2 regions of the Kocuria salina genome follow, and region 2 is predicted to be linked to the other one. Evidence: predicted binding sites of a transcription regulator. Region 2 holds the regulator's gene; the other holds the start of a gene.
The links. The regulator HrcA, encoded in region 2, represses chaperone genes, less so after heat shock. The targets are predictions, from matches to a motif close to TTNGCACTCGNNNNNNNCGAGTGCNAA.

Region 1: groL (chaperonin GroEL) is a predicted target of HrcA. The motif match lies at 11,883-11,909, and genes of this name have one in related genera.

Annotation. Positions count from the first base shown of each region.
Region 1 is NZ_SSSF01000007.1:44,917-58,576, reverse strand. Features, by position in the region: gene E7Z53_RS13900 (MFS transporter) at 1-604, opposite strand, end outside; gene E7Z53_RS13895 (DUF3027 domain-containing protein) at 658-1,215, opposite strand; gene E7Z53_RS13890 (cold-shock protein) at 1,297-1,680, opposite strand; gene E7Z53_RS13885 (hypothetical protein) at 1,835-2,086, shown strand; gene E7Z53_RS20825 (helicase-associated domain-containing protein) at 2,090-4,228, shown strand; partial or broken gene E7Z53_RS13875 (DNA repair helicase XPB) at 4,216-5,892, shown strand; gene E7Z53_RS13870 (response regulator transcription factor) at 5,929-6,651, shown strand; gene E7Z53_RS13865 (sensor histidine kinase) at 6,664-8,130, shown strand; gene E7Z53_RS13860 (RNase H family protein) at 8,140-9,162, opposite strand; gene E7Z53_RS13855 (MgtC/SapB family protein) at 9,223-9,930, opposite strand; gene groL (chaperonin GroEL) at 10,081-11,712, opposite strand; gene E7Z53_RS13845 (GNAT family N-acetyltransferase) at 11,963-12,562, opposite strand; gene E7Z53_RS13840 (hypothetical protein) at 12,674-12,892, opposite strand; gene E7Z53_RS20820 (DUF3263 domain-containing protein) at 12,889-13,239, opposite strand; gene E7Z53_RS13830 (SDR family oxidoreductase) at 13,254-13,660, opposite strand, start outside.
Region 2 is NZ_SSSF01000009.1:13,828-23,394, forward strand. Features, by position in the region: gene ybeY (rRNA maturation RNase YbeY) at 1-496, opposite strand, end outside; gene E7Z53_RS15990 (PhoH family protein) at 496-1,590, opposite strand; gene E7Z53_RS15995 (GerMN domain-containing protein) at 1,880-2,806, shown strand; gene E7Z53_RS16000 (16S rRNA (uracil(1498)-N(3))-methyltransferase) at 2,823-3,611, opposite strand; gene dnaJ (molecular chaperone DnaJ) at 3,608-4,759, opposite strand; gene hrcA (heat-inducible transcriptional repressor HrcA) at 4,832-5,839, opposite strand; gene E7Z53_RS16015 (DUF3097 domain-containing protein) at 6,014-6,877, shown strand; gene E7Z53_RS16020 (DUF4870 domain-containing protein) at 7,033-7,497, shown strand; gene hemW (radical SAM family heme chaperone HemW) at 7,592-8,836, opposite strand; gene lepA (translation elongation factor 4) at 8,836-9,567, opposite strand, start outside.

The DNA of each region.
Region 1 (13,660 bases), on a different contig from region 2:
GGCCGGAGCGCGGCATCCCGCGCAGCTCGTCGGCGCGGATCGCCAGGACGGCGGCGAGCATCGCGCCGAAGGTCAGCGTGTTGAGGAGGAACACCCAGCCCGAGCCGATGGCGGCCACGAGCACGCCGGCCACCGCGGGCCCGATCATCCGCGCGGCGTTGAACGAGGTCGCGTTCAGGGCCACGGCGTTGGAGAGGTAGGCGTCGTCGACCATCTCCGAGACGAAGGTCTGGCGCACGGGGGCGTCGAGGGTGGAGACGACGCCCAGGGCGAGGGCGAAGCCGTAGACGTGCCACAGGGTGGCCGCGTCGGCCAGGACCAGCGCCCCCAGACCGGCCGCCAGCACCGCCATGGCCGTCTGGGTCCACAGCAGCAGGCGCCGCCGGTCGAGCCGGTCCGCGAGCACGCCGGCCCAGGGCGCGAGGAAGAGCTGGGGCAGGAACTGCAGGGCCGTCACCACGCCCATGGCGGTGGCGTCGTGGTCCGAGAGCTCGTCGAAGACCAGCCACGACTGGGCCGTGCGCTGCATCCACGTGCCGATGTTGGACACGAGCGCGCCCAGGAACCACAGCCGGTAGTTGCGGAACCGGAAGGACCGGAACATCCCGCGCGCGGGCTCCGGGGCCTCGTCCGTCCTCGCGGTCCCCGGCGGGACGGTCAGAGCTCCTCGCCCTCCTGCGGCGGGACCGGCATGTCCTCGGCCCGGTCACCGGACGCCGGCTCGCCGTCGGGGGCGCCGCCGGAGCCCTCGGGCCCGCCGGCCGCCGCGGTCTCCCCGGCCTCGTCCTCGGCCCGGTCCTGCTCCTCCTGGGCCTTCTCCTCGGCGCTGACGCGGGCGGACCACGGGACCCACTCGGGCGCTAGCAGGGCATCCTCCCCCGGCAGCAGGCCGACCTCGCAGACCGTCACCGCCTTGCTGCGCGGGGCGCGGGCCAGGCTCGCGAACCAGTTCCAGCCCCGGTACCCGGGCAGGGTGCACTCGAAGTGGTGGACGACCAGCCGGTCCTCCTCCACCGTCACCCGGTGACCGGCGCCGATCTGCGAGGGCTCCGCGATCTGCTCCACCCCGGCGCGAGCCGTGGCGACGTCGGCCACGAGCAGGGGGTCCTGCTTCGGGGCCCGGCGACGACGGGGCGCCGCCGCCACCGGTGCCGCCTGCTCGGGCGCCGGCGGCACGGCCTCGGCGGGCGCGTCCTGGACGGTCTCCTCGGTCACTGCTGGTCTCCCTCGGGTGGGTGCCGGCGGGGGCCGGCGGGTGGTTGCTCGGGATCGGTGGACGGCAACGGCGCGGCGGCCTCAGACGTCCAGGTTGTCGGCCACCGTGCGCAGGATGGCCGCGATCTTCTTCCCGTGCGCTGAGTCGGGGTAGCGGCCCCGGTGCAGCCCGTTGGACATCTCGTCCAGGAGCTTGATGAGGTCCTCCGTGATGACCGCCATCTCGTCGGCGGGCTTGCGGACGTTCTTCGCGACCGACGGGGTCCGGTCGAGGATCCGGACGGAGAGCGCCTGCGCGCCGCGCCGACCCTGGGCCACCCCGAACTCCATCCGCGTGCCCGGCTTCACCGTGGTGGCACCGGAGGGCAGCGCCGAGGAGGGCAGGAACACTTCCTGGCCGTCGTCGGCCGCCAGGAAGCCGAAGCCCTTCTTCGCATCGAACCACTTGACCTTGCCGGTGGGCACGCTGTCTCCCTCGTCCTCGTGTTCGTGGAGGGGCGGCCCGTCGGTCCCTGCCGCCGAGCCACCCTGTGGAACCTCCCATTCTAGCCCTGCTCCGGGGGCGGGGACCGCCGGGGCGCGGTCAGCGGCACACCGTTGCGCTCGGTACCCTGGAGCCATGCCTGCCTCCGACGACCGTGCGCCCGCGCCCCGCACCGCCCGACGCCCCGGGATCGACGTCCTCGGCGTCTCCGCGGTCGTGCTCGGCCTGGTGTGCGCCGTGTGCCTCGCCCTGCTGCTCGTGCTCACGGCCGTCGGAGCGGACCCCTGGGACGGGCTCACGGTGGTGCCGTGGTTCGCGTTCCCGGTGGCCTTCCTGCTGTTCTGCGCGGTCCTCGTGCGCTCCCTGCTGCGCCGCCGCCGGGCCTGATCCGTGCTCCCGGACGGGCTGCTCCGGGATCTCGCGTCCCGCTCCCCCGCCGAGCTGGGCGAGCTGCTCGCCGCCCGGCCCGACGCCGCGCGCCCGGGCACGGGGTCCCTCGAGGACCTCGCCGAGGCCCTGCTGTCCCGGGCGGGGCTGCGCCGGGCCCTCGACGCCCTCTCCCGGCCCGAGCTGGACGCCGTCGAGCGCGCCGTGCTGCTGGGCCCGCCGGAGGATCCCGCCGCGCGGCTGCTGGCCGGCCCGCCCTGGGACCGGCTGCACCGTCTGGGCCTGGTCCACCGGGACGACGACGCGCTCCGGCTCGTGCCCGGCCTGGCGGAGGCCCTCGGCCGCTATCCGGCGGGCCTGGGCCGTCCGCGGCCGGTGCTCGCCGCCCTCGCCGCCCGGCTGCGCGGCGGGGCGCCGGACGCGGCGGGGGCCGCGGCCCTGCCGCGCACCGCCGAGGACCTCGCGCAGTGGCCCGCCCCCGCGCGGGAGGTCCTCGAACGGTTCCGCTCCCGTCCCGTGGGCGCTCTGCCGGACGCCCTGCGCCGTGTCGACCCGGCCGTCGACGCCGGCGCCCGGCCCGTCGACTGGCTCCTGGCCCACGGCATCCTCCTCCCCGTGGACTCCCGCCACGTGGAGCTCCCGAGGGAGGTCGGGCTGCTCCTGCGCGGGCCCGACCCGTGGGCCGCGACCTCCCCGGAGCCGCCGGTCGGGCCGGCCCTCCGGGTGCCCGACCGGCTGCGGGACAACGCCGCCGCGGCGGCGGTCGAGCAGCTGCTGCGCCGGACCGCGGCCCTGCGCGCCGAGCTGCGGGCCCGCCCGCTGACCACCCTGCGGGCGGGCGGGATCGGCGTGCGCGAGCTGCGCCGGCTGCGCTCCGCCCTCGGGATCGAGCACTCCGAGCTCGTCCGGCTCCTCGGTCTGGGCGAACTGGCCGGGCTCGTGCGGCTGGACCCGGACACCTCGGCCTGGCGCCCCGCGCCGGCGCCCTTCGAGGACGCCGAGCGCGCCGACCAGTGGTGGCACGTGGTCCGGTCGTGGCTGGCCTCCGACGTCGTCCCCTCCGCGGTGGGCCTGCCCCTCGCGGACGGCACGGTCGTCGGGGTCCTCACCCGCGGCACCCACGCCCCGGAGGCCCCGGTGGTGCGCCGGGCGCTGCTCGCCGCCCACGCCGAGCTCGCCGAGCGGGCGCCGGGGGGCCACGGCCCCGAGGACGTGCTGGCGCTCGCCCGCTGGCGGCGCCCGCGCCTGGCCCGCGCCCTGGACCGGTGGGGCCCGGGGATGCTGACGGAGGCCGCCGAACTCGGCCTGGTGGGCGCCGACGCCCTGACCGAGCCCGGCCGGGCGCTCGCGGAGGACCGGCCCGAGGACGCCGTCCGCTCCGTGGCCGGGTGGCTGCCCGCGCCCTCGCGGACGGTGCTGCTGCAGAGCGACCTCACGGCGACGGCCACGGGCCACCTCGCCCCGGACGTGGCGCGCGCCCTCGACCGGCTCGCGGAGCCGGAGGGCCACGGGGCGGTCCCGCGGCACCGCTTCAGCGAGCGCTCCCTGCACCGGGCGCTCGACGCCGGCTGGACCCCGCCCTCGATCCTGACCTGGCTCGAGGAGCACGGCCGGGGCCCGGTGCCCCAGGCCCTGGCCTACCTGGTCGAGGAGGCCGGCAGGGGCCACGGGCGGATCCGGATCACCCGGGCGGACTGGGTGCTCACCGGCGAGGAGGAGCTGCTGGAGGCGCTCGCCGGCTCCCCGGACCTCGCGGGGCGGCGGCTTCGCCGGCCCGCCCCCGGCGTGCTCGTGGTCGACGCCGGGGAGGAGGCCCCCGGCCGGCGCCGGGGACCCGCCGGCCGGGAGAGCGGGCTCCGGGAGCTCGCGGCGGCCGTCCGGGCCACCGGCACGGAGCCGGCCCTCGACGTCGCCCCCGCGGAGCCCGCGCCGCAGGCCCCCGCCGCGGACCCGACCCTGCTGCTCGAGGTGCCCGCCCCGCGCCTGCCCGTCCCCTCCGCGGAGGAGATCGAGGACCTGGTGGACCGGCTCACCGGCCGGGACCGCGCGCGGTGCCCGCCCGAGGACCCGCCCGACGACCTGGCCGAGGACCTGATCGACGACCCGACCGACAGCGGAGGAGCCGCCCCGTGGGACCCCTGATCGTCCAGAGCGACCGGACCGTGCTGCTCGAGCTCGACCACGAGGACGCCGACGACGCCCGGCGGGAGCTCGCGGCCTTCGCGGAGCTCGAGCGCGCCCCGGAGCACGTGCACACCTACCGCATCACCCCGCTGGGCCTGTGGAACGCCCGGGCCGCCGGGCTGGACGCCGAGCAGGTGCTCGACGTCCTCCTCACCCGCTCCCGCTTCCCGGTCCCCCACGCCCTGCTCCTGGACATCGACGAGACGATGTCCCGCTACGGCCGCCTGGTGCTCGAGCAGGACCCGGTGCACGGGCTCGTGCTGCGCTGCCACGACGCCCCCGTCCTGGAGGAGATCGCCCGGCATCGGAAGATCGCCCCGCTGCTCGGTCCCCGCATCGACGGCGCCACCACGGTGGTGCACGCGAGCGCCCGCGGCCAGCTCAAGCAGCTGCTGCTCACCGTGGGGTGGCCGGCGGAGGACCGGGCCGGCTACGTGGACGGCACGCCCCACCCGGTCGCCCTGACGGAGACGGACCCCGTGACGGGCGAGGCCTGGGCCCTGCGCCCCTACCAGCGCCACGCGGTGGAGAACTTCTGGGCGGGCGGCAGCGGCGTCGTCGTCCTGCCGTGCGGCGCCGGCAAGACGCTGGTGGGTGCCGGGGTGATGGCCGCGAGCTCGACGACGACGCTCGTCCTGGTCACGAGCACGGTCTCGGCGCGGCAGTGGAAGGCCGAGCTGCTGCGCCGGACCACCCTGACGGAGGACGAGATCGGCGAGTACTCCGGAGCCGTCAAGGAGGTCCGCCCGGTGACGATCGCCACCTACCAGGTGCTGACGGCGCGCCGCGGCGGGATCCACCCGCACCTCGAGCTGCTCGACGGGCACGACTGGGGGCTGATCGTCTACGACGAGGTGCACCTGCTGCCCGCCCCCGTGTTCCGGATGACCGCCGAGCTGCAGGCGCGGCGCCGGCTGGGCCTGACGGCCACCCTGGTGCGCGAGGACCACCGCGAGGGCGAGGTGTTCTCCCTCATCGGCCCGAAGCGCTACGACGCGCCGTGGCGGGAGATCGAGGCCCAGGGCCACATCGCCCCCGCCGACTGCGTCGAGGTCCGGGTGGAGCTGCCCCTCGCGGACCGGATGGCCTAAGCCTCCGCGGAGGACGCCGACCGGCACCGCCTCGCCTCGTCCTCCGCGCACAAGCTCGACGTCGTGGCCCGGCTCGTGGCCCGCCACCGCGGGGAGCCGGTGCTCGTGATCGGGCAGTTCCTGGACCAGCTCGACGAGCTGGGCGCGCTGCTGGCCGCCCCGGTGCTCAACGGCAGCACCGGCACGGCCCGGCGGGAGAAGCTCTTCGCCGCGTTCCGGGCCGGGGAGCTGCCGGTGCTCGTGGTCTCCAAGGTCGCGAACTTCTCGGTGGACCTGCCGGAGGCCTCGGTCGCGGTGCAGGTCTCGGGGGCCTTCGGCTCCCGCCAGGAGGAGGCGCAGCGCCTGGGCCGGCTGCTGCGGCCCAAGCACGACGGCCGCCCGGCGACCTTCTACACCGTGGTGGCCCGCGACACCGTGGACGCCGACTACGCGGCCCGGCGCCGCCGCTTCCTCGCGGAGCAGGGCTACGCCTACCGGATCGTCGACGCCGCCGCCGTCGAGGCCCCCGGCGAACTCCCCGAGGACCGGTGAGCGCCGTTCAGGCGGCGTTCAGGGTGTTCCGAGAAAATGGGCGGCGTGAAGAACGACAACCCCGAAGCGAAACTGCTCGTCGTCGACGACGAGCCCAACATCCTCGAGCTGCTGGCCACATCCCTGCGCTTCGCCGGCTTCGAGGTGGTCACCGCCGCCAACGGCCGTGACGCCCTGGCCAAGGCGGAGTCCGAGAACCCGGACCTCGCGGTGCTCGACGTCATGCTCCCGGACATGGACGGCTTCACCGTGACCCGCAAGCTGCGCGCGTCCGGGCAGCACTTCCCCATCCTCTTCCTCACGGCGAAGGACGAGACCGAGGACAAGGTCACCGGTCTGACCGTGGGCGGCGACGACTACGTCACCAAGCCCTTCAGCCTCGACGAGGTCGTCGCCCGCATCCGCGCGGTCCTGCGCCGCACGCAGCCCGCCGAGGAGGACGACTCCCGGCTGCGCGTGGACGACCTGGTCCTCGACGACGACGCGCACGAGGTGTTCCGGGGCGAGCGGGAGATCGACCTGTCCCCCACCGAGTTCAAGCTGCTGCGCTACCTCATGCTCAACCCGAACCGCGTGCTGTCCAAGGCGCAGATCCTCGACCACGTGTGGGAGTACGACTTCAACGGGGACGCCTCGATCGTGGAGTCCTACATCTCCTACCTGCGCCGGAAGATCGACAACGACCCCGAGCTGCCCCCGCTGATCCACACCAAGCGCGGCGTCGGCTACCTCCTGCGCTCCCAGCACAAGAACCACTGACCCGGCCCCGGGATGCACACCCTGTCCTCCCGGTGGCGCTCGGCATCGCTGCGCTCGCAGCTCATGGTGCTCACGGGCCTGCTCCTGGCGCTGTCCATCCTGGTGACGAGCTTCGTGGCGATCTCGGTGCTGCGCACCTCGCTCCTGAACGACATCGACCGCGGGCTGCGGGACTCCGTCCGGCCGGTCTCCACCGTGCTGGTCGCCGACATGGGCGGGGCGCAGGGCGTCCAGGTGCCGCACGCCGGGTTCCTGCTCGACGCCGACGGCGAGACCCTCGCCGAGGCGGTGCACACCCCGGAGGGCGTGCTCGAGCGGCGGCCGGACCTGTCGCAGGTCGACCTCGAGCACGTGCGGGAGAACCCCTTCGAGCCGACGACCGTGGGCTCCGTGGACGCCCCGGACCGCCGGTGGCGGGTGGTCGCGGCCGAGACGGAACGGCTGAACCTCGTGGTGGCGGTCGCCGAGCCGCTCGACGACATGAACGCGATGCTCAGCGCGGTGACCCTCCTGACGCTGAGCTTCGGGGTGGCGACCCTGTTCGCGGCCATGGCGGTCGGCTGGATCCTGGTCACCCGGGCGTTCGCGCCCCTGCACCGGGTGGAGCAGACCGCCGCCCGGATCGCCGAGGGCGACCTCTCCCAGCGCATGGAGGGCTACAACCGGCAGACCGAGATCGGCCAGCTCTCGGCGTCGCTCAACGCGATGCTCGGCCACATCGAGGACGCCTTCGACGCCCGCACCCGGTCCGAGACCAAGCTCCGGCGGTTCGTGGCCGACGCCTCCCACGAGCTGCGCACGCCCCTGGTGACCATCCGGGGCTACTCGGAGCTCTACCGGCACGGCGCCCTGCAGGAGCCCGAGGACGTGGCCGGGGCGATGTCCCGGATCGAGTCGGAGGCGAAGCGGATGACGCAGCTCGTGGAGGACCTGCTGATGCTCGCGCGCCTCGACGAGCGGCGGCCCGCGGAGAACGTCGACGTGGACCTGCTCCACCTCGCGTTCGACGCGGCCGGGGACGCCCGCGCCTCCGCCCCCGACCGGCGGATCGAGGTGGGCGGCCTGGGGGGCGGGGGCCCGGTCTCGGCATGGGTGCACGGCGACGAGTTCCGGCTGCGCCAGGTCGTGGCGAACCTCGTGACCAACGCCCTGCGCTACACCCCGGAGGGCACGCCGATCGAGATCGCGGTGGGCGTGGAGCGCTCGGTCGACGACTCCTTCAACGCCGTCCTGCAGGTGCGCGACCACGGCCCGGGCATCCAGGGCGAGGACGCGGAGCGCGTCTTCGAGCGCTTCTACCGGGCCGACTCCTCCCGCACGCGCGAGACCGGCGGGACGGGGCTGGGGCTGTCCATCGTGGCCGCGATCGTCCAGCAGCACGACGGCACGGTGCGGCTCACCGAGACCCCCGGCGGCGGGGCGACGATGACCGTGCGCGTGCCGGGCATCGAGCCCGCCGACGACGCCCCGGAGGTGTGAGCGGGCCCGTCAGGACTCGTAGGTGCCCTGGTGGAAGCGCAGCTGCCAGGGCCCCAGCTCGTTGCAGGAGTCCTCCCGGACCCACAGGGAGCTGCGCAGGCTCGTGCGGTCCCCCGCCGTGAGCCGGTAGACCAGGTGCACGGCCGCGGCGCCGAGTTCGGTGGCCTCCAGCACGTGCACGTCCACCGCGCCGAGCCCGGGTTCGCGGGGCAGCCGGTCGAGGACGTCCGCCCGGGAGCGCCACGACCCCGAGGCCCCGACCTCGGCGAAGGCCTCGTGCAGCAGCTGGCCCAGCCGGCCCGGGTCCGACCTGACCTCCGGGCGGAGCAGGTCCCGCTCGAGCTCCTGGACGGTCTCCCCCGCCGTCCGGCCGCGGGCGAGCTCCTCCTCGTGGGCGAGCAGCTCGCTCAGCAGATCGGGGTCGTGCCGGTCCTCGAACGCGCCGGGATCCGTGTCCTCCCCCGGCCCTGGGGCCTCCACCAGTGGCGCGGCGTCCACCGGCTCCGGGGCGTCCAGCAGCTCCCGGGCCGGGGTCCGGGTGCCCGCTCCGTCCGGGTGCCGGGCGGCGCCGTCGAACCCGGGTCCCTCGGGCGCGGGGCGACCGGTCTGGAACGCGGTGGCCACGGCCCGGGCACGGATGTCGGCGGCCTCGTTGAGCTCGTGGCCGGCGTGGCCCTTGACCCACTCGAAGCGCACGTCGCGGCCCGCCATCGCGGCGTCCAGGGCCTTCATGAGCTCCACGTTGAGGACGGGCTTGCCGTCCCTCTTCTTCCAGCCCTTCTTCTTCCAGCCGGGCATCCACTTCGTGATCGAGTTGATGACGTACTGGCTGTCGCACAGCACCCGCAGGGGCTCGTCGGGGCGGTGTGCCGTGGCCTCGAGCAGGTCCAGGACGGCCTTGAGCTCGCCCATGTTGTTGGTGCCGTGCGGCCACCCGCCGGCCCGCCAGGTGTTGTCGTCGATGTACCAGGCCCATCCCGCGGGACCGGGATTGCCCAGCGCGGAGCCGTCGGCGGCAGCAGTGATCGTCATGGCACTCATCTTTTCACGGCGCCCGGACGCCGTGCGCCACGGGTCCTGTGCGCCTACGGCTCAGTCGCCGGGCTCCTGCTCGAGCTGCTGCTGGGCGACGTCGCGCACCCCGGCGACCCTCGAGAGCTGCACGGCCGCCGTGCGCAGGTCCGTCTTGCCCTCGAGCCGCAGGAGCAGCTCCACCTCGGTGCCCTCGGACCCCTCGACCGTCCGGCTCGAGACCACGGACGCGCTCAGCTGCAGCTCGTCGACCACCGTCAGGACCTCCCTCAGCACGCCGTGCCCGTCCTCGTAGCGCAGCCGGAGTCCCTGCGGGGCCACCATCCCGGGCAGGCGGCGGGAGAGCGGGGTCAGCACGATCGCGGAGACGAAGTGCAGGCCCGTGGCGACGACGGCGAGCGGCACGAGCCCGGCCCCGCAGGCCATCCCGATGGCCGCGGAGAGCCAGATGCTCGCGGCCGTCGTCAGGCCGTGCACCACGTCCCGGTTCGTGAAGATCACGCCCGCGCCCAGGAAGCCGATGCCCGTGATGATCTGGGCCGCCACGCGGGAGGGGTCGGGACCGGCGTCGATGCCGGGCAGGACACCGAAGCCGTAGGCGGACACGAGGGTGAACACCGCCGACCCGGTGCCGACCAGGGCGTGCGTGCGCAGCCCGGCGCTCTTGCGCCGCAGCCGCCGTTCGAGGCCCACCAGCGAGGTGAACCCGAAGGCGATCAGCACGAGCGCGACCTGGACGGGGACCGCGTCCCACACGACGACGTCCACGGCTCCTCCTCCGGCAGCTGGTGCTCACGATTGAACACCACTTCCGGCCCCGCGGCACCACGTGCGGGACGACGAGGGGCCGGGCACCTCCGCGAGGTGCCCGGCCCGTGCCGGATGCGTGCTGGGCACGCTCGACGGATCAGCCGTCGATCACATCATGCCGCCCATGCCGCCCATGCCGTCGTCGGCACCGGCGCCGGCGCCCGCGGGCTCCGGCTTGTCGGCGACGACGGCCTCGGTGGTGAGGAACAGCCCGGCGATGGACGCCGCGTTCTGCAGCGCGGACCGGGTCACCTTGACCGGGTCGTTGATGCCGGCGGCCATCAGGTCCTCGTACTCGCCGGTGGCGGCGTTGAGGCCGTGGCCCTGGGCCAGACCGCGGACCTTGTCCACGACCACGCCGGCCTCGAGGCCGGAGTTGATCGCGATCTGCTTCAGCGGGGCGTCGATGGCGACCTTCACGATGTTCGCGCCGGTGGCCTCGTCGCCGGTGAGCTGCAGCTTGTCGAACGCCTTCTGGCCGGCCTGGATCAGGGCCACGCCGCCGCCGGCGACGATGCCCTCCTCCACGGCGGCCTTTGCGTTGCGCACGGCGTCCTCGATGCGGTGCTTGCGCTCCTTGAGCTCGACCTCGGTGGCGGCACCGGCCTTGAGGACGGCCACGCCGCCGGCCAGCTTGGCCAGGCGCTCCTGCAGCTTCTCGCGGTCGTAGTCCGAGTCCGAGTTGTTGATCTCGGCGCGGATCTGGGCCACGCGGCCCTCGATCTCCTCGGCGGTGCCGGCGCCGTCGACGATGGTGGTCTCGTCCTTCGTCACGACGACCTTGCGGGCCTGGCCCAGCAGGTCCACGGTGGCGGTCTCGAGGGAGAGCCCGACCTCCTCGGTGATGACCTGGCCACCGGTGAGGATGGCGATGTCGGCCAGCTGCGCCTTGCGGCGGTCGCCGAAGCCGGGGGCCTTGACGGCCACGGACTTGATGGAGCCGCGCATCTTGTTGAGCACCAGCAGCGCCAGGGCCTCGCCCTCGACGTCCTCGGCGATGATCAGCAGGGGCTTGCCGGCCTGCATGACCTTCTCGAGCACGGGGACCAGGTCCTTGACCGCGGAGATCTTGGAGTTGACCACGAGGATGTAGGGATCCTCGAGGACGGCCTCCTGGCGGTCGGCGTCGGTGACGAAGTAGCCCGAGAGGTAGCCCTTGTCGAAGCGCATGCCCTCGGTCAGCTCGAGGTCCAGCCCGAAGGTGTTGGACTCCTCGACCGTGATCACGCCCTCCTTGCCGACCTTCTCCATCGCCTGGGCGATGAGGCGGCCGATCTCGGGGTCGCCGGCGGAGATCGACGCCGTGGCGGCGATCTGCTCCTCGGTCTCGACCTCCTTGGCGGAGGCCAGCAGCTCCTCGGTGACCGCGGCGACGGCCTTCTCGATGCCGCGCTTGAGGCTCAGCGGGTCGGCGCCGGCGGCCACGTTGCGCAGGCCCTCCTTGACGAGCGCCTGGGCGAGCACGGTGGCGGTGGTGGTGCCGTCGCCGGCGATGTCGTCGGTCTTCTTGGCGACCTCCTTGACGAGCTCGGCGCCGATCTTCTCGAACGGCTCGTCGAGCTCGATCTCCTTGGCGATGGACACGCCGTCGTTGGTGATCGTGGGGGCGCCCCAGGCCTTCTCGAGGACCACATTGCGGCCGCGCGGGCCGAGGGTGACCTTGACGGCGTCGGCCAGGGTGTTCAGGCCCCGCTCGAGTCCGCGGCGTGCCTCTTCGTCGAAAGCAATCATCTTTGCCATGTGACTTCGTCCCTCCTGGACGGTAGACAAACGGTCGACCTCCACGGTGCCCGCGACGGACGGCGCGCACGACGGCGGACTCTTCCCGACGCCGTGCGGCACCTCACCGTGGTGGTTGAGGTGTCACTCCTGTGCCGGTGGCTGCCCGGGTCGGGCCGGGGACCGAGCCATTAGCAGTCCACACGACTGAGTGCTAATCGCAATCTTGGCACTCGTCCCCGGAGAGTGCAAACCCCTGAGCCGATTCCGCTCAGCCCTGCCACTCCTCGCGCAGGACGCCGTAGACCATCCGGTCGTAGTACTCGCCGCCGACCCTGCGGGCCCGGCGGATCCTGGCCTCCTCGGTGAAGCCCAGCTTCACCGCCACGCGGCACATGCCCGCGTTGCCGCTCCACGTCTCCAGGTCGAGGCGGTGGGAGTCGGAGTGGGCGAAGAGGTAGTCGATCCACAGGCGCATCGCCTCGGTGCCGTAGCCGCCGCTCCAGTGCTCCGGGGAGTACACGGTGATGCCCAGGGAGCGCAGCGGCAGCAGGTGCGTGCCGTCACCGGGGTCCTCGGTGGGCTTCTCCGACCAGTACCAGGACACCTGCCCGATGAACCGGTCGTCGGCGGCGTCGGCGATCACCATCGTCTCGCGCGGGTCCGGCCAGTCCCCGGCCGTCACGTGCTCCCGGAGGGTGCCGAGCCAGCGCTGGGCGCCCTCGGCGGTGAAGTTCGGGTAGAACGGGCCGTCCGTGCGCTGCCACTCGTGCTCGCCGCCGCCGGCGGGCGGCATGATCCACGCCTCGTAGTCGACGAGGTCCTCCTCGGTCCAGTCGCGGACGCGGACTCGGCTTCCTTCGATCTGCACGGTGGTTCCTTCCGGTGGCGTCAGGGGTGGACGACGTCGTGGTGAACGGCGTCGGAGCGGTCGGGCTCCGGGATCGGAGCCGATGGGGGACGCCTCGAGGACCGGGCCGGCTCAGGACCCCGTGGACGTGGCGCCCGGCGCCGGGGCGGCCTCGCCCGGGGCGTTGAGGAACGAGAACACCCCGACGCCGAGGGTCAGCACCCCGGCCAGGACGATGGCGGTGAGCTCCCGGGCGCCCACGCGGACGGTCGGCCGGACACCGCGGTGGGCGCCCTGGCGGGGCCCGTCCTCGGGGACGTCGTCGAACTCGTCGTGCGGGTACTGGGTCATCCGTGGTCTCCTCGCTGCCGGCGCAGCCTGGCCACGAGCATCGGGTCGTGCTCGAGGGCGGCGCGGGTGTCGATCAGGACGTTGAGCCGCTGGTAGTAGTGGGTGGGCGAGAGGTTCAGGCGGCGGCGGATCTCCATCTCCTTGGCCCCCTGGTACTTCCACTGCTGGTTCTCGAGCGAGAGGATCTCGCGGTCCACGGCGTCCAGGCCGGTCCCCTCGCCGGGGTCTTCCCCGCCGGGGGCGGCCTCCCCGTCCGGCACCGGCTCCGCGCCGGGTGCAGCCTCCTCGGCCGACACCGGCTCCGCGCCGAGGGCGTCGTCGTCGTCGGGCCGGGCGACCTCGGGCACCGCGTCCTCGCCGGTCACCGCGACTCGGCCCGCGGCCGCAGGGAGAGGGTGGTCAGCTGCGCGTCCTCGCCCGCGTCCACGACGGCGCGCACCGCCGCGGCCACGGACTCCGGCCGGAGGTAGCGCTCCGGGACGTACTCGTGGCCCAGGCCCGCCTGGATGTCCCGCTGCATCTGCGTGTCGACCGGGCCGGGGTGCACCGAGCTGACCACGACGCCGTCGGCCTCGACCTCCTGGCGGAGCGAGTCGGCGAGCGCGCGCAGGGCGAACTTCGAGGCGGCGTAGACGGCGTCCCCGGCGCGGGCGTTGAGCCCCGAGCCGGAGTTGAGGAACACGACCTTCCCCCGCGCCGCTCGCAGGGCCGGCAGCAGGAGCCGGGTCAGCTCCGCGGGGACCACCACGTTGAGCTCGAGCTGCGCCC
Region 2 (9,567 bases):
TCTCGACCGGCGCGGGCCGGCCGAGGAAGTCGGTGAGCAGGTCCCGCTGGAGGGCGAACATGATCTGCCGCTCCTCGGGCTCGGCGTGGTCGTGCCCCAGCAGGTGCAGGATCCCGTGGGTGGTGAGCAGGCACAGCTCGTCCGCGACGGAGTGACCGCCGGCCTCGGCCTGCCGGCGGGCGACCGGGGGGCACAGCACGATGTCGCCCAGGGTGCCCTCCACAGGCTCCTCCGGGGTCCCCGGGCGCATCTCGTCCATGGGGAAGGAGAGCACGTCCGTGGGGCCGGGCAGGTCCATCCACTCGACGTGCAGGCGGGCCATCTCGTCCTCGTCGACCACCGCGATGGACAGCTCCGCGTCGGGGTGGACGTGCAGGCGCTCCAGGACGTGGTCCGCGAGCCGGCCCAGCAGCTCGACGTCGACCGCCTCCCAGGCCCCGCGCTCCCCGGCGGGGACGTCCTGCGGGTCGACCTGCAGGTCGAACTCGACGGCCATCAGGCCTCCGCCCCGTCCGCGTCCGGGGCCGCCGGCGCGGCGTCGCGGGCGGCGCGGGCGGCGCGGGCGTCGTCCTTGCGCCGGCGCCGTTCGTTGCGGTGCCGGTTGGTCGTGTCGAAGGCGTCGTAGGCGCTGACGATCCGGCCCACCAGCTCGTGGCGCACCACGTCCTCCGCGGTCATCTCCGTGAACGCGACGTCCGGGACGCCGCTGAGCACGTGCTGGACCTGGCGCAGCCCCGAGGACGCGCTGCCCGGCAGGTCCACCTGGGTGACGTCCCCGGTGACGACCATCTTGGAGCCGAAGCCGAGCCGGGTGAGGAACATCTTCATCTGCTCGGGCGTGGTGTTCTGCGCCTCGTCGAGGATGATGAACGCGTCGTTGAGGGTGCGGCCGCGCATGTAGGCGAGGGGGGCGACCTCGATGGTGCCCGCCTCCAGGAGGCGGGGGATCGAGTCCGGGTCCATCATGTCGTGCAGCGCGTCGTAGAGCGGGCGCAGGTACGGGTCGATCTTCTCGCTGAGCGTCCCGGGCAGGAAGCCCAGCCGCTCCCCCGCCTCCACGGCGGGGCGCGTGAGGATGATCCGGGAGACCTCCTTGGCCTGCAGCGCCTGGACGGCCTTCGCCATGGCCAGGTAGGTCTTGCCGGTGCCGGCGGGACCGATGCCGAAGACCACGGTGTGCTCGTCGATGGCGTCCACGTAGGTCTTCTGGTGCAGCGTCTTGGGGCGGATCTTGCGGCCGCGGCCGGAGAGGATGTTCTGGGTCAGGGCGCCGCTGGGGCGGGCGGTGAGGTCCCTGCCGATCAGCTCGAGCAGCTGGGTGATGACCTGCGGGGTGACCGCGGTCTCGCGGCCGGCCAGGACCTTCAGCTCGTCGAAGAGGGTGGCGACGATCTGCACGGGCCCGCTGGGGCCCTCGATGCCGAGCTCGAGACCGCGCGGGCTGGTCGTGAGGCCGGGGAACGCCGTCTCCACCTGGCGCAGGGTGTCGTCCCCGGAGCCGAGGCACCGGACCATCGTCTCGCGGTCGGGGAAGGTGATGACGGTGCGGGCCGTCAGGGGGTGCGTGGTGCCGGGCAGCGTCTCAGTCATGGGTCCGGCCGCGCGGGCCGTGCTCTCGCTCTCTCGTGGGTCGCCGTGGTAGGGACGGCGGACGGGACTCGTCCTCACCCCAGGGTACCGCGCGGCTCCGGCACCGGAGGTCGCCCGCCGCACATTGCGATTTGGTATCGGTCACGCCCGCCGGGGCTCCTCGGCTGGGGGCGTCCACGGGCCCTGTGCTGGAATGGTCCGGTCCTCCGGCAGGGGGACAGGTGCGGCCTCCCCCGGTGCCGGCACCGCCCCCCACCCGATCCCGGAAAGCCGAGGTGCGCGTCCCCCCATGGCCACTGCCCGTTCCCGGCCCCGGTCCGCCGGCGGCCGGCTCCCCGTGCTCGCCCTGTCCGCCGCGGGCGCCCTGGTCCTCGGCGCGTGCGGCACCGGTCCGGAGCCCGCCCTCGAGGGCACGGTCAGCGCGTCGGGCGCCGCGCCGGCCTCGTCCACCACGGCGAGCACCGCGGACGGCCGGGTGGCCACCACGAAGCTGCCCGTCTACTGGGTGGGCCGCGCGGACGGCGAGGAGCGGCTGTTCCGCGAGTTCCGGGACGCCTCCGAGGCGGCCGCGGCCGTGGACCCCATCGCGGCGGCGGCGGCGCTGATGACCGGGGCGTCCCCGGAGGACCCGGACTACCGGACGCTGTGGTCCCCGGTGGACCGGGTGGGCGCCTCGACGTCCCCGGGCGGGACCATCACCGTGGACCTGCCGTCCGAGGCCTTCCGCCCGGACCTGGACGACCGCGAGGTCCGGCTGGCCCTCCAGCAGCTCGCGCACACCGTGACCGCCACGGCGGCCACGGCGGGTCTGCTGCCGGAGGGCTCCGCGGCCGAGGTCGTGGTGCTCGTGGACGGCCGGCCCGACGAGGAGGTCTTCGGGTCCGTGCGCCTCGACGGCCCCCTCCGCCCCGACGAGGCGCTGGAGGCCCCGCTCTGGCTCGACGAGCCCCGGCAGGACGAACGGTCCGAGGGGACCCTCACCCTCTCGGGACGGGCGCTGGACGAGGTGCGGGACTGCCGGTGGACCGTGGCCGGACCGGACGGGGAGCGCGTCTCGAGCGGCACGGCGGACGAGGTCCCGCGGGGCGACGGGACCGCCGGGTTCCGGGCCGAGCTCGAGCTGGCGCCGGGCCCCTACGTGGTGACGGTCGTCGGCCGGGACGCCGAGGGCGGGACCGTGCGCGACGACAAGGACGTGGAGGTCGTCCCCGGCTGAACCGGACGTCCGGGGCTCAGGGGGTCCCGGACGCCCAGCGGCCGAGTGCGGCGCTGAGCACCGCCAGCGCGGCCGGTCCGGCGGTGGAGCTGCGCAGCACCTCCGGGCCGAGCCGGACCGCGAGGGCCCCCGCCCCGGCCAGGACCTCGAGCTCCGCCGGCGCGACGCCCCCCTCGGGGCCCACCACCAGAACGATCCGCTCGGCGCCCGCCCACGGGGCACCGGGGGTGCCGGCGGCGCCGGCCAGGTCGGCGAGGGACTCGTGCGCCTCCTCGTGCAGGACGAGGCCGCGGGTCCCCGGCTCCCCGAGCAGGCGGGCGAGCTCAGGGGTGGCGGACAGGGGCAGCACCTCGGGCCAGACCGCCCGCCGCGACTGCTTGGCGGCCGCCGCGACGGTGTGCACCCACTTCTCGTGGCTCTTGGCGGCGCGCTCCTTCTTCCACCGCACGATCGAGCGGTCGGCCTGCCAGGGCACCACGGCGTCGACGCCCAGCTCGGTGGCCGTCTCCACGGCCAGCAGGTCCCGGTCGCCCTTCGCGAGGGCCTGGACGAGGACCAGCCGGGGCGTGCGGGCGGGCTCGGTGGTCACCGAGACCACGCCGACCTCCATGCTGTCCCGGTCCCCCGCGCGCAGCTCCCCGGTGGCCCGGGTCCCCGCACCGTCGACGAGCTCGAGCCGCTCACCGGGCGCGAGCCGGCGCACGGTGACGGCGTGCCGGGCCTCCGGGCCGGTGACGGTGAGCGCCGCCCCGGGACCGAGACCGGCGAGCCGGCCCGGCTCGACCTTGAAGACCGGCAGGCTCACAGGTCGGAGAACCGGTCCTTGAGCCGGGAGAAGAAGCCGCCGGAGCCGGCCGGGGAGTTCAGGGTGGTGCCGGTGGACTGGTCCTCGCCGCGCAGCCGGGACAGCTGCTCGAGCAGCTCGCGCTGCTCGTCGTCGAGCGCCGTGGGGGTCTCGACCTCGAGGTGGACGAACAGCTCGCCCCGGCCGCCGCCGCGCAGCCGGGTGGCACCGAGCTCGTGCAGGGTCACGGTGTGGCCGGTCTGCGTGCCGGGGCCGACGGGCACCTCGCGCTCGCCGTCGAAGGTCTCGAGGGTCACAGTGGTGCCGAGGGCCGCGGAGGTCATGGGCACCCGGACGCGGGCGTGCAGGTCGTCGCCCTGGCGCTCGAACGTGGGGTCGGGATCGACCTTGAGCTCGACGTAGAGGTCGCCGTTCGGCCCGCCTGCGGTGCCGGCCTCGCCCTGACCCGAGAGGCGGATCCGGTTGCCGGTCGAGACGCCGGCGGGGATCTTGACGGTCAGCGGGCGGCGGTCGCGCACGCGGCCCTCGCCGTAGCACTCGTGGCACGGGTGCTTGATGACGGTGCCGAAGCCCTGGCAGGTGGCGCACGGCGCCGCCGTGACCACGGTCCCGAGGATCGACTGGACCTGGCGCTGCACCTGGCCGGATCCGTGGCAGACGTCGCAGGTCTCGGGCTGGGTGCCCGCCTGGCAGCAGGTGCCGTCGCAGGTGGGACAGACCACGGCGGTGTCCACGGTGATCTTCTTCTCCGTGCCGAAGACCGCGTCCCGGAGGGTGACCCGGACGTTGATCAGGGCGTCCTGGCCCTGGCGGGTGCGGGACGCGGGTCCGCGCCGGCCGGAGCCGGCGCCGCCGGCGCCCTGGAAGAAGGTGTCGAAGATGTCGGCGAAGCCGAACCCCGTGCCGGGGAAGCCCCCGCCGAAGCCGGTGTCGGTGCCGTTCTCGTTGCCGGTCGCATCGTAGACGCGCCGCTTCTCGGGGTCGGAGAGGACGTCGTTGGCGTGGGAGAGGCGCTTGAAGTCCTCGGCGGCCTCCGGGCCGGGGTTGACGTCGGGGTGCAGCCGGCGGGCCTTCTTGCGGTAGGCCTTCTTGATCTCTTCCTGGCTGGCGTCCCGGGACACGCCCAGGGTCTCGTAGTGATCGCTCACCGTGGTCCGTTCTGTCGAGAGGTCTGTGGTGGGTTTCGCTGGTGGGCCCCGGGGGACGGGGCCCGTGGGGGCTCAGCCCCCGAGGATACGGGAGAGGTAGCGGGCGACGGCGCGCACGGCGGCCATCGTGGACGGGTAGTCCATGCGCATGGGGCCCACGACCCCCACCTTGGACTGCGGCCCGTAGCCGGTGGCGACGACGGCGGCCTCGGACAGGGGGCCCTCGGCGTTCTCCGTGCCGATCCGCACGGCCACCCCGCGGGCGTCCTGCTCCATCTCGGAGAGCAGCCGGAGCATCACCACCTGCTCCTCGAGGGCCTCGAGGACCGGGCCGATGCTCAGGTGGAAGTCCCCGGTGGAGCGGGCGAGGTTGGCGGTGCCGGCCATGACCATGCGGTGCTCGGCCCCGCCCGCCGCGAGGGCGCCGACGGCCTCCGCCACGGCGGCGGCGGCCGGCTGCAGCGGCGGGGCCGTGCTCGCGGTCATCACGGCGAGGGCGTCCGGCACCGCGGTCAGGCAGCGCCCGACCACGGCGGCCAGCACCCGGGCGCGCAGCTCGAGCAGCTGGGACTCCTCGAGCGGGGCCCGCAGCACGGCGACGCGCTGCGCCACCCGGCCGTTGGTCGGGATGAGCACCACCAGCACCCGGCCGGCGCCGAGGTCCACGACCTCGACGTGGCGCACGGTGACCCCGGAGGCGTGCGGGTACTGCACGACCGCGACCTGCTGGGTGAGCTGCGCGAGCAGCCGCACGGTGCGCTCCATGACGTCGTCGATGTCCGCGGCGTCGTCCAGCAGCCGCTGGATGGCCCGCCGTTCCGGACCCGAGAGCGGCTTGACGGCCGCGATCTGGTCGACGAACGTGCGGTAGCCCTTGTCCGTGGGGATCCGGCCCGAACTCGTGTGGGGGGCCGTGATCAGGCCCTCCTCCTCGAGCGCGGCCATGTCGTTGCGCACGGTGGCCGAGGAGACGCCGAGCCGGTGCCGGTCCACGAGGGCCTTGGAGCCGACCGGCTCGCGGAAGTGCACGTAGTCCTCCACGATGGCCTGCAGGATCTGCAGTCGTCTCGGATGGTTCACGTCGCTCCTCCCCGGTCCGTCCACGCCCCCGAAGATGCCCTGGCACTCGGGTGGCCACAGTGCCAACGGCGTCCAGTGTAGCCCCCGTGTCCGACGGCCGGTCGCCCCCGCGGTTTGGTACGCTTCCGGCTGATCCGCGCCGGACGCGCGGCACCGCGACCCGGGAGGACGACCATGAGCCACCACGGCTGGGGGCCGCGCAGCCTCGACGACGACGCCCTCGCCCGCCGCCGGCCGGTCTCCGCGGAGGTCCCGGTCGCCCCGGGAATGCTCCTGGAGGACGTCACGACCGGCTGGGTCGGCGCGGTCGTGTCCCTGGAGACCATCGGCGGGATGCGCGTGCTGGGGCTCGAGGACCGGAGGGGGCGGGTCAAGGCGTTCCCCCTGGGACCGGGGTTCCTGCTCGAGGGCGAGCCCGTGGTCGTCGTCGAGCCCCGCCGGGCCCCCGCGGCGCGCAAGCCCTCCCGCACGCGCTCGGGCTCCGTGGCCGTCGAGGGGCTGCGCGCGAGCACCGCGAAGGCCTCCCGGGTGTGGGTCGAGGGCTACCACGACGCCGAACTGGTGGCCAAGGTGTGGGGCCACGACCTGGCGGTCGAGGGCATCGTCGTGGAGCCGCTGCACGGCATCGACGACCTGCCCGCCGCCGTGCGGGAGTTCGGGCCGGGCCCCGGGCGGCGGCTCGGCATCCTCGTCGACCACCTCGTGGCCGGCTCCAAGGAGTCGAGGATCGCCGCTGAGACCATGCGCCTGCCCGGCGCAGCGGGCAACGTCCTGGTGCTGGGCCACCCCTACGTCGACATCTGGCAGGCGGTCAGGCCGCGCACCCTCGGCATCGACGCCTGGCCCGTGGTCCCGCGGGGCACGGACTGGAAGACCGGCACCGCCGCCGCCCTCGGGTGGCCGCACCGCACCCCCGGAGACCTCAGCCGGGCCTGGCAGCACATCCTGTCCCGCGTGGACAGCTACGCCGACCTCGAGCCGTCCCTGCTGGGCCGGGTCGAGGAGCTCATCGACTTCCTCACCGCCCCCGGGGCCTGACCCGGCGCCCCGCGTGCACGGGCAACGCCCAGCAGATCGTCACAAAGGCACACGTGCGCGGGGCGGATCCTCCGCCCTCCGGGCCGCTCGGTAGGATGGTCGTGTCCCACCCACCGTCCGCGGCCCCGCCGCGGTCCCACCGCCGAAGGACATCCGTGCCCGTGCAGACCGACCCCCGACCGAGCCGCGACAACGCCGGGGCCCCGTTCGAGGGCCTCTCCCCCGTGGCCCAGCCGCTGACCGTCACCGAGGACCACCAGTGGGCGACCCTGGCGCACTTCGGCGGCGTCATCGGCTTCCTCCCCTCGTTCCTCGTCCACCGCGTCTTCCGCGGGCGCGGCCCGTTCACGGAGCAGGAGTCGATGGAGGCCATGAACTTCACCCTGCTGCCGACCCTCGTGGTGGTCACCGGGATCCTGCTCGCCCCGGTGCCGTTCATCGGCTGGTTCTTCGCGCTCGCCGCCGCCGCCGCGTGGCTGCTGCTCGCCGTCGGCTCCCTGATCGGCGGGGTCCGGGTCAACCGCGGCGAACCGCACCTCTACCGCTTCAACACCCGGCTCTACGACCGGCTCGTCGAGCGCCTCCTCGAGCGGTCCCGGGGGCGCGCCGCGCGCGGCTGATCCCGGTCCGCGCCGGGGACGTCCCTGACGGACGCATCCGTTCCCGACGGGTGCGTCCGTTCCTCGTGCGGGCGCCCCGGCCGGGGTGCCCCCGTCAGGCGAGCAGCCGCCGCACCACGGCGTCGCCGAGGAGCCGGCCCCGCAGGGTCAGCACCAGCGAGCCGCGCAGCGCCGCCGCGGGCTCCACCAGCCCGTCGGCGATCAGCCCGGCCACCGCGGTCCGCCCGCCGCCGGCCAGGGCGGTCGTGGGCAGGCCGTCGCGGATCCTGGCCTCCAGCATCACCCGCTCGAGGTGGCGGGTGTCGGCGTCGAGGATCTCGCGCCCGGCCGCCGGCGACTGCCCGGCGCGCACCCGGTTCGTGTAGGGCACGGGGTGCTTGAGGTTCCACCAGCGCGTCCCGCCCACGTGCGAGTGCGCCCCGGGCCCGATCCCCCACCAGTCCTGGTTGCGCCAGTAGGCGAGGTTGTGCCGGCTGCGGTGGGCGCCGGCGTCCGCGCCCTCGGCGGGCCGGGCCCAGTTGCTCACCTCGTACCACTCGAAGCCGGCCTCGGCGAGGACCCGGTCCGCGAGCTCGTACTTGTCGGCCTGGTCGTCCTCGTCGATCGGCGGCACCTCCCCGCGCCGCATCCGCGCCGCAAGCTTCGTGCCGTCCTCGATGATCAGCGAGTACGCGGAGACGTGGTCGGGCTCGTAGCCCACCGCCGTGCGCACCGAGTGCTCCCAGTCGGCCAGGGACTCCCCCGGGGTGCCGTAGATGAGGTCCACGCTGACGCCCAGGCCGGCCTCGCGCGCCCACCGCACGGCCCGCGGCACGTTGTCGGGGTCGTGCGTGCGGTCCAGGACGGCGAGCACGTGCGGGACGGCCGACTGCATCCCGAAGGACACCCGGGTCACCCCCGCCGCCGCGAGCACCGCGAGGGACTCGGGCGTCACGGAGTCCGGGTTGGCCTCGGTGGTCACCTCCGCGCCCGCCGCGAGCCCGAAGCTCTCCGCGGCCTGCGCCAGGACCGCGGCGAGGTCCTCGGCGGGCAGCAGCGTGGGGGTGCCGCCGCCGAAGAACACGCTGTGCAGCGGTCGGGGAGCCACCCCGGAGTCCTCCAGCACCCGGCGCGCCCAGCGGACCTCCGCCGCGGCGTCCCCGGCGTAGGCGTCCTGGGACACCCCCGCCCCGAGCTCCACGGCCGTGTAGGTGTTGAAGTCGCAGTAGCCGCACCGGACCGCGCAGAACGGCACGTGCACGTAGAGGCTGAGCGTGCGGTCGGCGGAGCCCACCGCGGCGGAGGGCGGCAGCAGTCCGTCGAGCGGGCCCGGCAGGCCCTCCGGCTGGGCGGGGGCCACTACTTCTTCTTGTCCTTCGCCCCGGACTCGTCGGAGGACAGCGCCGCGACGAACGCCTCCTGGGGGACCTCCACCCGGCCGACCATCTTCATCCGCTTCTTGCCCTCCTTCTGCTTCTCGAGCAGCTTGCGCTTGCGCGAGATGTCGCCGCCGTAGCACTTGGAGAGCACGTCCTTGCGGATCGCCCGGATGTTCTCGCGGGCGATCACCCGGGAGCCGATGGCCGCCTGGATGGGCACCTCGAACTGCTGGCGCGGGATGAGCTCGCGCAGCTTGCCGGTCATCATCACCCCGTAGGCGTACGCCTTGTCCCGGTGGGTGATCGCGCTGAAGGCGTCCACCGGCTCGCCCTGCAGGAGGATGTCGACCTTCACGAGGTCCGCGGCCTCCTCGCCCTCGGCCTTCCAGTCCAGGGACGCGTAGCCCTTGGTGCGGGACTTGAGCTGGTCGAAGAAGTCGAAGACGATCTCGGCCAGGGGCAGCCGGTAGCGCAGCTCCACCCGGTCCTCGGAGAGGTAGTCCATGCCCTTGAGCTGACCGCGCTTGGACTGGCACAGCTCCATGATCGCGCCGATGAACTCGGACGGGGCCAGCACCGTCGCGGCCACCATGGGCTCGCGGATCTCGGCGATCTTGCCCTCGGGGAACTCGGAGGGGTTCGTGACGGCGCGCTCGGAGCGGTCCTCGAGGGTGACGTTGTAGCTCACGGAGGGCGCCGTGGAGATCAGGTC